3 regions of the Mesorhizobium sp. B2-6-4 genome follow, and region 3 is predicted to be linked to each of the others. Evidence: predicted binding sites of a transcription regulator. Region 3 holds the regulator's gene; each other region holds the start of a gene.
The links. Region 3 encodes LexA, which represses DNA repair genes until DNA is damaged. Its sites were predicted from a motif close to TGTTCNNNNTGTGTTCNG; they were not measured.

Region 1 (4,666 bases), on a different contig from region 3:
TGATCGACCGGCCTGCGCTCAGATATCCAGCACTTCCGTTTCCGCGAATTCGGCGCGTTCCTGGATGAACCGGAAACGAGCCTCCGGCTTGGTGCCCATCAGCGCATCGACCGCGTCCTTGGTGGCGGCCTCGGCATCGATCACATCGACGCGGAGCAGCGTACGCTTCCTCGGATCCATGGTTGTCTCCTTGAGCTGCGCGGCCATCATTTCGCCCAGGCCCTTGAAGCGACCGATCTCGACCTTGCCGCGCCCGGTGAACTCGGTGCGCAGCAATTCGTCCTTGTGCGCGTCGTCACGCGCATAGGCGACCTTGCCGCCCTGCCGGATCGAGTAGAGCGGCGGCACCGCCAGATAGAGATGTCCGCCGCGAACCAGGTTCGGCATCTCCTGGTAGAAGAAGGTGATCAGCAGCGAGGCGATGTGAGCGCCGTCGACGTCGGCGTCGGTCATGATGATGACGCGGTCGTAGCGAAGATCCTCGTCGCGGTATTTCGACCGCGTGCCGCAACCAAGCGCCTGGATCAGATCGGAAATCTGCTGGTTGGCGGCCAGCTTGTCGTTGCCGGCGCTGGCGACGTTGAGAATCTTGCCGCGCAGCGGCAGCACCGCCTGGCTGGCGCGGTCACGAGCCTGCTTGGCCGAGCCGCCGGCCGAATCGCCTTCGACGATGAAGAGTTCGGCGCCGGCGGCCGCATTCTGCGTGCAATCGGCAAGTTTGCCCGGCAGGCGCAGCTTGCGCACCGCGCTCTTGCGCGACACTTCCTTTTCCTGGCGGCGTCGTACCCGCTCGTCGGCGCGCGCGATCACCCAATCGAGCAGCTTCGATGCTTCCTGCGGATTGTCGGCCAGCCAATGGTCGAAAGGGTCGCGAATCGCCGTCTCGACTATGCGGATCGCCTCGATCGTCGCCAGCCTGTCCTTGGTCTGGCCGACGAATTCAGGCTCGCGGATGAACACCGACAGCATGCCCGCCGCCGAGATCATGACATCCTCCGACGTGACGATCGAGGCGCGCTTGTTGCCGACGAGGTCGGCATAGGCGCGCAGGCCGCGCGTCAAGACGTTGCGGAAGCCGGCCTCGTGGGTGCCACCTTCGCCGGTCGGGATGGTGTTGCAGTAGGAGTTGATGAAGCCGTCGCCGCCGAACCAGGTCACTGCCCATTCCAGCGAGCCATGGCCGCCTTGCCTGTCGCTCTTGCCGGCGAAGATTTCGCGCGTCACCTGGAATTCGTCGCCAAGCGACGCTTTCAGATAGTCCTTGAGGCCGCCGGGAAAATGGAATTCGGCCTTGGCCGGAGTGGTGTCCTTTTCCTTGATCAGGGAGGGATCGCAGGTCCAGCGGATTTCGACGCCGCCGAACAGATAGGCCTTCGAGCGCGTCATGCGGTAGAGCCGCGCCGGTTCGAACGCGGCGCCCTTGCCGAAGATCTGCTCGTCGGGGTGGAAACGGGTCCTGGTGCCGCGCCGGTTGTGAACTTCGCCAAGATGCTCGAGGCCGCTGACCGGAATGCCGCGCGAGAAGCACTGCCGGTAAAGTTGCCGTCCGCGCGCGACTTCGACTTCGAGATGATCCGACAGCGCATTGACCACGGAGACGCCGACGCCGTGCAGGCCGCCCGAGGTTTCATAGACCTTGCTATCGAACTTACCGCCCGAATGCAGCGTCGTCATGATCACTTCGAGCGCCGGCTTCTTGAACTTCGGATGCGGATCGACGGGAATGCCGCGGCCATTGTCGGTGACGGTGAGAAAGCCGTCAGCCGAAAGCTCGACATCGATGAATGTGGCATGGCCGGCAACCGCCTCGTCCATCGAGTTGTCGATGACCTCGGCGAACAGATGGTGCATGGCCTTGTCGTCGGTGCCGCCAATATACATGCCCGGACGGCGCCGCACCGGCTCCAGGCCTTCGAGTACCTCGATATCGGCGGCGCTGTAGCCCTCTGAGCCGTCACGAGACGCCGCCGCCGGACGCTTGGCTGCCGCCTGCACCAGCGGATCGGCCGGACGCGCCGGTGTGCGAACCGGTTGCGGCTGCTTCTCCAGATTGCCGAAAAGATCGTTGTTGTCGTCCATGCCTGCCATAGAGCCCAAGCTGCGAATCACCCGCCGATACTGCCACGCTTTTCAGCGCCAAGCGACGGAGGTTCCTGTTACGTTCGGGGATTAACCCCCTCTTATCCTAAAACCATTCGATAACCAAGCCGGCGGAAATCAGGCGGATAGCCGGCGAGAAGATTCCTGATTCTTTAACAATGCCGCCTAGCGTGAGCCAACATAACAAGAAACTACGGGCATCAGGGGTTTGGGCGTGAGGGGCAAGGCCATAACGATGATCGGCATCGCCGCCGTTTTCGGCGCGATCTCGATCTTTGCCGCGGATTTCTGGGTCAAGCGCCAGGCCAGGGCCGACGCCGAGGAGAAAACCGCGTCGATCGCGGCGCCCGCCGCGCCGACGGTCGAATTCAAGACCATCGTGGTGGCGAATGCACCGTTGCGGTACGGCATGGATCTCGACCGCGCGAAACTCAGCGAAATTCCGTGGCCGCAGGATTCGCTGCCGCAGGGCGCCTTCGCCACCATCGATGGACTGCTCGGGGACGGCAACCGCGTGGTGCTGTCGCCGATCGAGGTCAACGAACCGGTGCTGCTTACAAAGCTGTCCGGCCCGAATGGCCGCGCCACGCTCTCCAACATGCTGACACCCGGCATGCGGGCCGTCACCATCCGCACCGACGAGATCGCGGGCGTCGGCGGCTTCGTCACGCCGGGCGATCGGGTCGATGTCGTGCTGACGCGAGATGCCGGTGAAATCCAGGAAGTGGCCAAGAATGCGCAAGGCGCCGCCGGCTCGACCATCACCTCCGAGATCGTCGTTGCCGACGCGAAGGTGCTGAGCGTCGGGCAGGGCGCCGACGAGCGTCAAACAACCCCGCAGGTGGCCAATTCCATAACCATCGAGGTGACCACCGAAGGCGCGCAGAAAGTGGCGCTGGCCCGCACTGTCGGCACGCTGTCGCTGTCGCTTCGCTCCGCCAGCGAGGGCGGCGACGGCAAGGACGGTGTCACCACCATCTCCTCCTTTGGCGGATCGGTGGCGGGCAAGGCGCAGGCCGCAGCCGGCTCGCTGTTCGACGCCATGGCAAAGGAGCCTGAGAAGCCGAAATTCAAGACGGTCATCGTGACGCGTGGAACGACGGCCGAGGAATATCAGGTTCCTGCGCGGGACCAGAAATAGGAATATCAGGTTCCTGAGTGGGACCAGAGCAGGACCGGTGGGGACCGGACGGGACGGGAACAATGTTGAGGCAACTTCAATATCGAATGACAGGCCGGTTGCACGTCGCGCGGGCCGTGGCGATGGCGGTGACGATGGCGTCGGCCTGCATCTTCGCCGGCCCGGCCAGGGCGGATAACGACATCGTCTATGTCTCGGCGACCAAGAACGCCTCGATCAAGGTCGCCAAGGGCAAGCCAAAGACGATCATGACGAGCGCGGCTTTCTACCAGATCGTCATCGGCGATCCGGAGATCGCCAACGTCAACCCGCTGACCGACAGATCCTTCTATGTGCTGGGCAACAATCTCGGCACCACTGGCATTGCCCTGTTCGACGAGAACAAGCAGCTCGTCGGCACCGTCGACATCGAAGTGACGCTCGATACCGACCAGTTGGCCGACACGATCCGCGCCAGCGTGCCGGACGCCAAGATCAAGGTCGGCTCCGCCAATGGCCGCGTCGTGCTGTCGGGCGAGGCGGATGACGCGGTCGCCGCCGAAAAGGCAAACAAGATCGCTACCCGCTTCTCCGGCAATGAGGAGGTGATCAATTCGGTCAACATCTCGTCCTCACAGCAGGTCCAGCTCAATGTTCGCTTCGTCGAGATCAACCGCCAGGCGGGGCAGGATCTCGGCGCCAAATACAGTGCCAATTTCGCTTATGGCATGGGCGGACGCGACGTTACGATTGCTCCCGGCACCATTGAGCCGGCGGGGACCGGCGAGATCATCGGCAAGCTGCTGTCGAACGGCGTTTCCATCGACATCGCCATCAAGGCACTGGAAGAGCGCGGCCTGGCTCGTCGGCTGGCCGAGCCGAACCTGATCGCCCGGTCCGGCGAGACGGCGAGCTTCCTGGCCGGCGGCGAGTTTCCGATCCCGGTTTCCGAAGACAACGGCAAGATTTCCGTCAGCTACAAGAAGTACGGCGTCAGCCTGGATTTCACGCCCACCGTTCTGAAGGACGGGCTGGTCAGCCTCGATATCGCGCCGGAAGTCTCCTCGATCGACGCGTCGGCTTCCTACAATATCGGCAGCATCTCGGTGCCCGGCTTCATCGTGCGCCGCGCCAGGACGTCGGTCGACCTGAAGAACGGCCAGAGCTTCATGATCGCGGGGCTGCTGCAGTCGCAGAACGACATCACCACCTCGCGCATACCGGGCCTCGGCAAGATGCCTGTGCTCGGGGCCCTGTTCTCGTCGAAATCCTACCAGCGGCGCGAGACGGACCTGGTGATCATCGTCACGCCTTACCTGGTCAAGCCGGTGGATCCATCGAAGAAAATGGCCGAGCCGACCGATGGCACGCAGCCTGCCAGCAATGTCGACTATTTTCTCAACAACACCGAGGAGGTGAGGGCGTCGGATACCAATCGCGCGCTGG
Region 2 (4,666 bases), on a different contig from region 3:
TGCGGCGCACCGAAAAGCAGACGGCAAACGGCGCGATGGGGACGCTGGTGAAGGATCCGAAGACCGGCGAGTACCGGCTGGCCAAGGACTGAGCCTCATTTCACTCGCAATCGAGAGCCTGGAATCCGGCCAGCGCGTCCGGATGTGGCCGGCGCCCGCCAAGATAAACCTCGCTCTGCATGTCACCGGCAGGCGCGATGACGGGTATCATCTGATCGAAAGCCTGGCGGTGTTCACGCGCTTTGGTGACAGGATCGAGATCGAGCTTGCCGAGCGAGACGATTTCAGCGTGTCCGGCCGCTACGCTCCGGATGTTCCCGTCGACGGCCGCAATCTGGTGCTCAGGGCGCGTGACGCGCTGCGGCAGGCGGCCGGTCCTCGCGGCACGCCGCCGGTCGCCATCAAGCTCGAAAAGAACCTGCCGGTCGCTTCCGGCGTCGGCGGCGGGTCGAGCGATGCGGCAGCGGTGCTGCGCGGGCTTGCGGCGAGCTGGCAACTCGACATCGACGATGCCGCGCTGGCGCGGATCGGGCTTTCGCTTGGCGCCGATATTCCCATGTGTCTGGCAGCCAGGCCGCTGATTGCACGCGGCATCGGCGAGGAGCTGTCGATCGTGCCTGATTTCTCGGCGCTCGGACTGGTGCTGGTCAATCCCGGCAAGGCGGTCTCGACAGCCGACGTGTTCAACGCGCTGTCGCGGCGCGACAATGATGCGCTGCCGCCGCTGCCGCATGTGGTTGACTTCCACGGGCTGCGCAACTGGCTGGAGATAACGCGCAACGATCTCGAGCCGGCGGCCCGCGCCATCGAGCCCGCCATCGGCAAGGCACTTTCGGTACTGAACAAGGCCGGGGCCGGTTTTGCCCGCATGTCGGGTTCCGGCGCCACGTGCTTCGGCCTGTTCGAGACCGGCAATGTCGCCAAGCGCGCGGCCGCGGACATCCGCGCCCGGCAACCCGACTGGTTCGTCGCCGCGACGCGCAGCATGACGGCGGAGGCAGATGCCCATGGCCAGGACTGACGAGAACCGTTCCTTCATCCCCGTGCGCATCGCGGTGCTGACCGTTTCCGACACGCGCAGCCTTGCCGACGACAGGTCCGGCCAGACGCTGGCCGACCGCATCGCGGATGCCGGCCACATCCTCGCCGCCCGCGACATTGTCACCGACGACCGCGACAAGATCCGCGACAAGGTTCTGGCGTGGTCGCGTGACAAGGACATCGACGTCGTCATCACCACCGGCGGCACCGGCTTCACCGGGCGCGACGTGACGCCGGACGCGCTGGAGCCGATCTTCGAAAAGCGCATGGATGGTTTTTCCGAGGTGTTCCACCGCATTTCCTACGACAAGATCGGCACCTCCACGATCCAGAGCCGGGCGACCGGCGGCGTCGTCAACGCCACCTTCGTCTTCGTGCTGCCGGGCTCGCCCGGCGCCTGCAAGGATGCCTGGGACGGCATCTTGAAGGCGCAACTCGACTACCGGCACATGCCCTGCAACTTCGTCGAGATCATGCCGCGCCTGGACGAGCACCTGCGGCGCGGCATGTCGGCTCCGTGAAGGCCGAGGCAAGGCGCTGGTTTCACGCCGCGTTTGCCAGGCAGAACACCGCCTTCGCCTTCGAAAGACCATTCCAAACCGGATGCGGCAGGACGTATCGTCTCGCGGCGGCGGCCATCGCCGTTGAAGACGGGCGGACGCGATGACAGTGCATAATGGCGGGTGCCATTGCGGCAACATACGCCTTCGATTTTCAACCGAGCTCGATCCATCGACAATCGAGGTTCGCGCCTGCCAGTGCTCGTTCTGTACCAAGCATGGCTCGCGCGCCGTCGCCGATCCGGACGGCAGGCTGGTCATCTCAGTCAAGGACATCCAGCGATTGAAGAAATACCGTTTTGGATTGGGGACGGCCGACTACCTGATCTGCGGTGAATGCGGTGTCTATACCGCCGCAATCGCCGGAGAGGACGATGCCAGGGCAATCGTCATCATCAACGCCCTGGACGATCAAAGGTCGTTCAGTCAGGAACCGATCCCGGTCGACTACGACGCGGAAAGCAAGGCACAGCGTCAAGCCAGACGTCGTCTTCGCTGGATGCCTGTCGAGATGCGTTTTAGCGAATGACCGGCTCGCCGTGGAAGCGCCGGCGCGAGGACCGCGAGACACCGAAACCACTTCCATCATCAGCCGCGGCCAGCGCGCCGCCACCCGCGTGATCGGAAACTAGCTGCGCGTCACATGTGCAACGCACGTAGACAGAGCAGCTGCAAAATCATTTGGACGGGCGGTGCTCTTGTTTTGCCGGAGCGGCCCAGATTTCGGCATCCAGCCGCTTGGTCGCCAGGCCGCGTGCGAGGGCCTCGGCGCTGCCGGCTTTTTTCGACAAGGACGCGGCCTGGCGCTTGCTGATCAGCAGCCCGTCGGCCAAGGCACGGTTTGCCGAGAAGATCCGGGCCAGGAATGGCGCGCGGCCGGCGCGTGTGCGTGAAAACCGCGCCGCCATGGTTTGCCTCGCTGTATGCGCAACGACCTCGTCGATCCATCCGTCGACCAGCCGCGCGCCCGGTTCCAGCAGCAACAGCCAATCGCCTTTCGCGTGCCGGATGGCCGCCGCGACGCCGTCGGTCGCATATTGGCACCCGGCATGCTCGGCGACGCGATGAGTCTGGTCGGTGGAACCGGTGTCGCAGACGATGACCTCGCGCACCACGCCCTCGACCGCGCCGCCGATCAGCGTCGCCAGGGTGCGAGCGAGGCCCTCCTCGTCATTGTGGGTCTCTATGAGAACGGTGAGCATCATTTGCCGAATAGCGGAAAGCGGAACGCAGCGCCAGTTTTTGCGGCGCACCATAGAAAGTTCTTGCTTTGTTCTCGTTCGGCAAATAGGATTAAATTCATGAGCAGAGCGATTCGAAACAACATGGACAGTCCCTGGGAGCGGGCGAAGATGGAACCGATCATGCGCGCCGACATTGCCGCCTTCGGAGCAGGACGAGCCGAAATAGCCAATGCTATGATCGAGCAGAGCGGCATGCGCGTGCGTCCGGACCGCAACCGCGGCCGGTCGGCAGGCATCAACCCGTCCGGCCGGTTCGAGCCGGTCAGCCGGCATGTCTTCGACGATGGCTGGAACTCGCTGGAGGAACTGCCTCCCTTCAAGACCGAGGTGCAGGTCGAGAAGCCGCGTACCATAATCACCCGCAATGAATCGCCCGACATCTCCTTCGACCGCTCGATCAATCCCTATCGCGGCTGCGAGCATGGCTGCGTCTATTGCTTTGCGCGGCCGACGCACAGTTTCATGGGCCTGTCGCCGGGGCTGGATTTCGAATCCAAACTGTTCGCCAAGCCCGACGCGGCGCGCCTGCTCGACAAGGAACTGTCGAAGGACGGTTACCAGCCGCGAACCATCGCCATCGGCACCAATACCGATCCCTACCAGCCGATCGAGAAGCAGTACCGGATCATGCGCGAGATCCTCGAAGTGCTGGAGGCGCGCGGCCACCCGGTCGGCATCGTCACCAAATCCGCCCTGGTGACGCGCGATATCGACATCTTGTCACGCATGGCTGAACGGGGCCTCGCCAAGGTGGCGTTGTCGGTGACCACGCTCGACCGCATGCTGGCGCGCACCATGGAGCCACGGGCCTCGACGCCGGCCAAGCGGCTGGAGGCGATCAGGCAGCTTGCGGATGCCGGCATCCCTGCTTCGGTCATGGTCGCGCCGATCATCCCCGGGCTGACCGATCAGGAGATGGAACGCATCCTCGATTCGGCGCACCATGCCGGCGCACGCGAGGCGGGCTATGTCGTGCTGCGCCTGCCGCTCGAGGTCAGCCCGATCTTCAAGGACTGGCTGCTGCGCCACTATCCCGACCGCTATCGCCATGTGATGTCGCTGATCCGCTCGATGCGCGAGGGCAAGGATTACGATTCGGAATGGGGCAAGCGCATGAAGGGCGCGGGTCCTTACGCCTGGCAGATCGGCCGGCGCTTCGAAATCACCGCCAAGCGGCTCGGTCTCAATGCCGAGCGGCGCACGCTGCGGACCGACCAGTTCGTCGCCGCCGGCAAGGACCAGGAGCAGTTGATGCTGCTTTGAACGACCGCGGCTGTTTGCCGCCGTGGCGAAAAAATCCCGTCCGGCCTGCCCCGGCCTGCAGACGGTGCCCTCCCGGTCCGGCGCCCCACCCGACCCGGAGGGACTTGCGGAGAATCAGAGCCGATGCGAACCTCGCCGCAACATGGCTCGCGCGCGTTCTGATTCTCCGCCTCTCTTCGAAATCGTCGAGAAACCCGATTTCTCCTTCGAGACGAAGGCGATGGCCGAAGGCCTGTGGCCGGTCGCGGGGATGGACGAGGCCGGACGCGGCCCGCTGGCCGGACCGGTGGTGGCGGCTGCGGTCGTGCTCGACCCTGCCAACATCCCCGACGGCCTCGACGATTCCAAACGGCTCAGCCATTTGCAACGCGAGGCGCTGTTCGTGCGCATCATCGGCTCCGCGCTCGGCGTGTCGATGGCCTCGGTCAGCGCCGAGGGCATTGACGGCAGTAACATCCTCAAGGCGAGCCTGGAGGCGATGCGCCGTGCGGTCGCCGGCCTGCCGGTGCAGCCGAAGCTCGCGCTTGCCGATGGGCGCGACGTGCCGCCGGGCCTGCC
Region 3 (4,666 bases):
GGCGGATGCCTGTGCCGGCAGCAAAACCCTGTTCGAAGGCGAAAGGCCGCGCATGGCCCCACCAGCCGCTGAGCGGCTGGCGGACATCGCCATGGTGGCGCTCGGCCGCGTAGATGAAGGCCGGGGCACCTGGGCCTCCATTGAGATATTTGTAGGTGCAGCCGACGGCGAAATCGGCGTTCGAACGGTCGAGTTCGACCGGCAAGGCGCCGGCGGTATGGCAGAGATCCCAGACGATCAGCGCGCCGGCATCATGTGCCGTCCGCGTCAGCGCGGCCATGTCGCGCAACTGCCCGGATTTGTAGTTGACGTGGTTGACCAGGATGACCGCGACCCGCTCGTCGATCAGTTCTTCTATGGTCGGCGCATCGACACCCTCGAGCCGCAGCACCGTGCCCGGCCGCGTCGAGGCAACGCCTTCGGCCATATAGAGATCGGTCGGAAAGCTGTCCCCCTCGGCGACGATGACTGACCTGTCCGGCCGCATCCCGAGTGCCGCATGCAGCACCTTGTAGATGTTGATCGAGGTGGTATCGCAGACCACCGTCTGGCCGGCGGCGGCCCCGATCAGGCGCCCGAGTTGGTCGCCGAGTTCGACCGGCATGTCGAACCAGCCGGCGGTGTTCCAGGCGCGGATGAGATCCTGCGCCCACTCCTGCGTGGCGGCCTTCTGCAGCTCGCCGAACACGGCGGGCGAAGCGGCGCCCAGCGAATTGCCGTCGAGATAGATCACCCCCTGGGGCAAGGTGAAGCGGTCACGCATGGCACGCAGCGGATCCGCGGTGTCCATTGCCTTGATCGCTGCGAGATCGGGAATTTTGCTCATGGTCGCGATGTTCCTCGGTGAGAAGAGCGCCCTGGAAACGGGCCGGCTGTTTTGCCGCCCGGGCAAGGGCTGGCCGCATAGAGGCGCAAGAACAGGGTGAACGCCCGGTGCGATCTTTGCTCGATTTCCGCCCGAGGCAGTTCCTCGAGCACCCCAACGATCCGGCGAACCTGGAGATCGCCGATCAAAAGACTGATGTAGATGTCGGCGGCTTCGGCAGGATCGTCACAGGCGATCAGGCCGGCCCGACTTGCGGTTCGAAGCAGGTCGCCAACAAGCGGCATTATGGTATTGCGGCCGAATTGCGCGATCGATTGGCCAAGCGTGCCTGTATCGTTGACGTCGCCGGCCGCGGCGCGATTGAGCGCCACCGCCTTGTCGCCCGTCACGAGGGTCAGCAGGACTGGCCCGAGCAAGTTCAGGGTTTTGAGCGGATCGCGCGCCTGGTGAAGGGCGTCCTCCAGCAGCTTCCTTGCCTCTCCCGCATTGGCTTCGATCAAGGATCGAAACAGGGTCTGCTTGTTGCCGTACCAGTTGTAGAGGGTTTCGTTCGAGGCCGATGCCCGCTTGGCGATAGCAAGCAGGGAGGCGCTCTTGTAGCCGGTTTCCCGGAGCACCGCATAGGCGGCCTCCTCTATCCGTTCGCGTCGCGCGGCCTGCTTCGGCGTGGTCATTGGTGTTCCTCTTCGAAAACCGTACACTATTATACGGTTTCGTCAAGCGAACGAACGAACGTAGCCCGTCGCGACCAGTGGTGGTGTCTGGCCGTTTTCCGGCGGAAGTTGGCATTTTGGTTTCGTTTCGTTCACGAGCCGCAGGGGTTTCTAATCCGCCCAAACGCACCCCGCACCTGCCGGTCACCCAGCTTGCAGGCTTGTGCCAAGAGTGGAGACCGGTCGGGCCACAGGCCATTAACCAAAATAGTTTCAAAGGGCCCGGGAGCGCATTGACGACGGACCGCGCTGGCAGGATGCTGGCTGCGGGAGGGCATTTCGTTTCCGTCGCCTTAACAAATTCATTAAACTTTAAATGGTTGCGGAACACAACTGGAACAGATAGTGTTTGTTCTGGGTTTGTTTTCTGATTCTGGTTCCAGACCCTTCGTGCAATGCCTTTGGGGGCCGCCATGCTCACGCGCAAGCAACATGAACTCTTGATGTTCATCCATGAACGGCTGAAGGAAAGCGGCATTCCGCCGTCCTTCGACGAGATGAAGGAAGCGCTGGACCTCGCCTCCAAGTCGGGAATTCATCGGCTGATCACGGCGTTGGAGGAGCGCGGCTTCATTCGCCGCCTGCCCAACCGGGCGCGCGCGCTGGAGGTGCTGCGCCTGCCGGACTCGATCGCGCCGGGTCTTAACGCGGCAAAGAAGTTCTCCCCGAGCGTCATCCAGGGCAGCCTCGGACAGGGCAGCAGCCCTAGCCGGCAGATCAAACCGGCGACGTCTTCGCGTCTGCCCGCTGCCGGCAATGACGACGATGCGGTTTCAGCGGTGTCGATCCCGGTCATGGGTCGCATCGCAGCGGGTGTGCCGATCGACGCCATCCAGCATCAGACGCATTCCATTTCAGTGCCGCCTGACATGATCATGGGCGGCGAACACTATGCGCTGGAGGTCAAGGGCGATTCGATGATCGAGGCCGGCATTTTCGACGGCGACACGGTCATCATCCGCAATGCCGACACCGCAAGTCCCGGCGAGATCATCGTGGCCCTGGTGGACGAGGAGGAAGCAACGCTGAAGCGCTTCCGCCGAAAGGGTGCTTCGATTGCGCTCGAGGCTGCCAATCCGGCCTATGAAACACGTATTTTCGGACCGGACAGGGTCAAGGTGCAAGGCAAGCTGGTCGGCCTGATCAGGCGCTACTGAGCGGGGTCGGCGGTGGGCTTTTCGGGTTTACGGTAAGGCGGCAGTCCCCTTGCCTCGCGTGAGAATTTCCGCTGTTCGTGCCAAGGCCGATATGGCCTGTCGACGGCAAAACTGACCCGTGCCGGTGCCGTCGCCGATTGCTGGTCGAAGAAGACGGCGGCACTTCCCTTACGAGCGAGCTGCCGCTTGGTGATGACGAGAACCAGCGGATTGTGGCAGGGATCGTAGCCCGCGGGGTCGTTGATGACGATCAGATCCGCATAGGAGCAGGCCCTCCAGGCGTCCTTGCGATCCTCCACCTGCGCGATGATCGCCCCCGAGGTATGCCGGGCCATGCACAGGCCCGTGAAGCAATAGAAAGGCGCTCCCGCCGGAAGTTGCGCGGGATCGAAGATGTCGAACTGTCGGTCTCCGCTGTCGAACAGTTCCGGCGCAACGATGGTTTCGGACTTCAGCGCGCGTTTCCAATTATCGACGGTGAATTCGTTCGGGCGCGCCCGGTTGATCGCGAGCTCGCCGCCGCCGATCGGCAACGCCACCAGGCGGGCATCCTCCGAAATCAGCACGTCCGGCGTGCGCGTGTCCGAGACGGTCAACAGGCCGGCGAGCGCGAAGGGAAGTGCCGCCAGCCGCAGCCATGTCGTGGCCATCGTCGCGATGACCAGGGCGATCGCCACCAGAAGGACGGATTGCTGCGAAATCAACCCGACCGCGTCGACCGGCGAGCGTTGCGAGATCCATCCTGATATGGCGATCATCGCGGTCAGTCCCTTGCCCATCAGATAAAGGGATGGTCCATCGAACCCGAACGGCATCAGCAGCGCGCTGGCAACCGCAAGGAACATCACGACAGAAACGATCGGCATGACGGCAAGATTGGCGAACAGGCTGAGCGGCGACACGCGCTGGAAATGCCAGATGGCGAAAAGCGCCGTGGCGCTTCCCGCGATAATCGAGGTCATCGCCAGCCCACCTGTCGCCAGCAGCAATTTTCGCGTCAGCAGGCCAGGCAAGGTCCGTTGCGGCGGCGGGGTCCGCGCTTTGTCGGCTTTGCGATCCGACCAGCCGGCATAGGCGCCGACCAGGGCCGCGGTGGCGGCGAACGACATCTGGAAGCTCGGCCCTACCACCTCGTGCGGCGACACCACGATGACGGCGATCGCCGAAATAGCCAGATTGCGCATGGTGAGTGCCGCCCGATCGAACAGAACGGCGATCAGCATCACCGCCAGCATGATGAAGCTGCGTTCGGCGGCGACAACGACGCCCGAAATGACGAGGTAGGCGGCGATCGAGAAAAGTGCCGCCGCGGCCGCGTATTTCTTGACCGGCCGGCGGGAGGAAAAATTCGGGAACAGCGCGAAGCCGCCACGCAGCAGACCCATGACCGTGCCGGCGACCAGCGCCATGTGCAGCCCGGAAATTGAGATGATGTGGTAGATGCCGGTGCGTCGCATCGCTTCATTGATCTCGTCGGGAATCCCGGCGCGCACACCCACGATCAGCGCCGCGGCGATCTCGCCCTCGGCACCGCCGATGCTGCCCCTGATATGGTCGGCAATGCTTTCGCGAGCACTCTCGATGGCGGCTGAAAGGGCGGCCCACACCGGCCTGTCATCGGCTGAGACGATTTTGGGGTTGCCGAGAAAGAAGCCGCTGGCGCCTATGCCGGCGAAGTAGCTGTCGAAGGAAAAGTCGTAGCTGTCCGGCCGCACCGGTCCGGTCGGCGGCAACAGCCTGGCATAGCCGGTCACGAGCGAACCGGCCGTCACTTCAGCCGGCACCTTGCGTGCCGAAAGGCGAACGCGCTCCGGCGCGTAGAGTAGTTTCGGCCGCGCGGTCGATGTCACATCGATGGTCAGCCGGATGCGCCCGGTCTCCATCTGGTCGACCGAAACGACGCGGCCGGTGATTTGCGTGGAGATTTCCGAGCCCAGCATCCGCGTTCCCGCTCGCCACGTCTCGACTTT

Region 1: a site for LexA is predicted at 2,149-2,166, ahead of parE (DNA topoisomerase IV subunit B). Genes of this name have one in related genera too.
Region 2: a site for LexA is predicted at 2,862-2,879, ahead of FJ426_RS04875 (PA0069 family radical SAM protein). Genes of this name have one in related genera too.

What each region holds. Positions count from the first base shown of each region.
Region 1 is NZ_VFUE01000010.1:16,195-20,860, reverse strand. It holds gene parE (DNA topoisomerase IV subunit B) at 19-2,079, opposite strand; gene cpaB (Flp pilus assembly protein CpaB) at 2,315-3,241, shown strand; gene FJ426_RS15095 (type II and III secretion system protein family protein) at 3,364-4,666, shown strand, end outside.
Region 2 is NZ_VFUE01000003.1:51,063-55,728, reverse strand. It holds gene FJ426_RS04900 (hypothetical protein) at 1-92, shown strand, start outside; gene FJ426_RS04895 (4-(cytidine 5'-diphospho)-2-C-methyl-D-erythritol kinase) at 143-1,021, shown strand; gene moaB (molybdenum cofactor biosynthesis protein B) at 1,008-1,562, shown strand; gene FJ426_RS31240 (hypothetical protein) at 1,885-2,130, shown strand; gene FJ426_RS04880 (glycosyltransferase) at 2,279-2,803, opposite strand; gene FJ426_RS04875 (PA0069 family radical SAM protein) at 2,954-4,108, shown strand; gene FJ426_RS04870 (ribonuclease HII) at 4,251-4,666, shown strand, end outside.
Region 3 is NZ_VFUE01000006.1:165,635-170,300, reverse strand. It holds gene kynU (kynureninase) at 1-826, opposite strand, end outside; gene FJ426_RS10505 (TetR/AcrR family transcriptional regulator C-terminal domain-containing protein) at 823-1,500, opposite strand; gene lexA (transcriptional repressor LexA) at 1,953-2,696, shown strand; gene FJ426_RS10495 (ComEC/Rec2 family competence protein) at 2,690-4,666, opposite strand, start outside.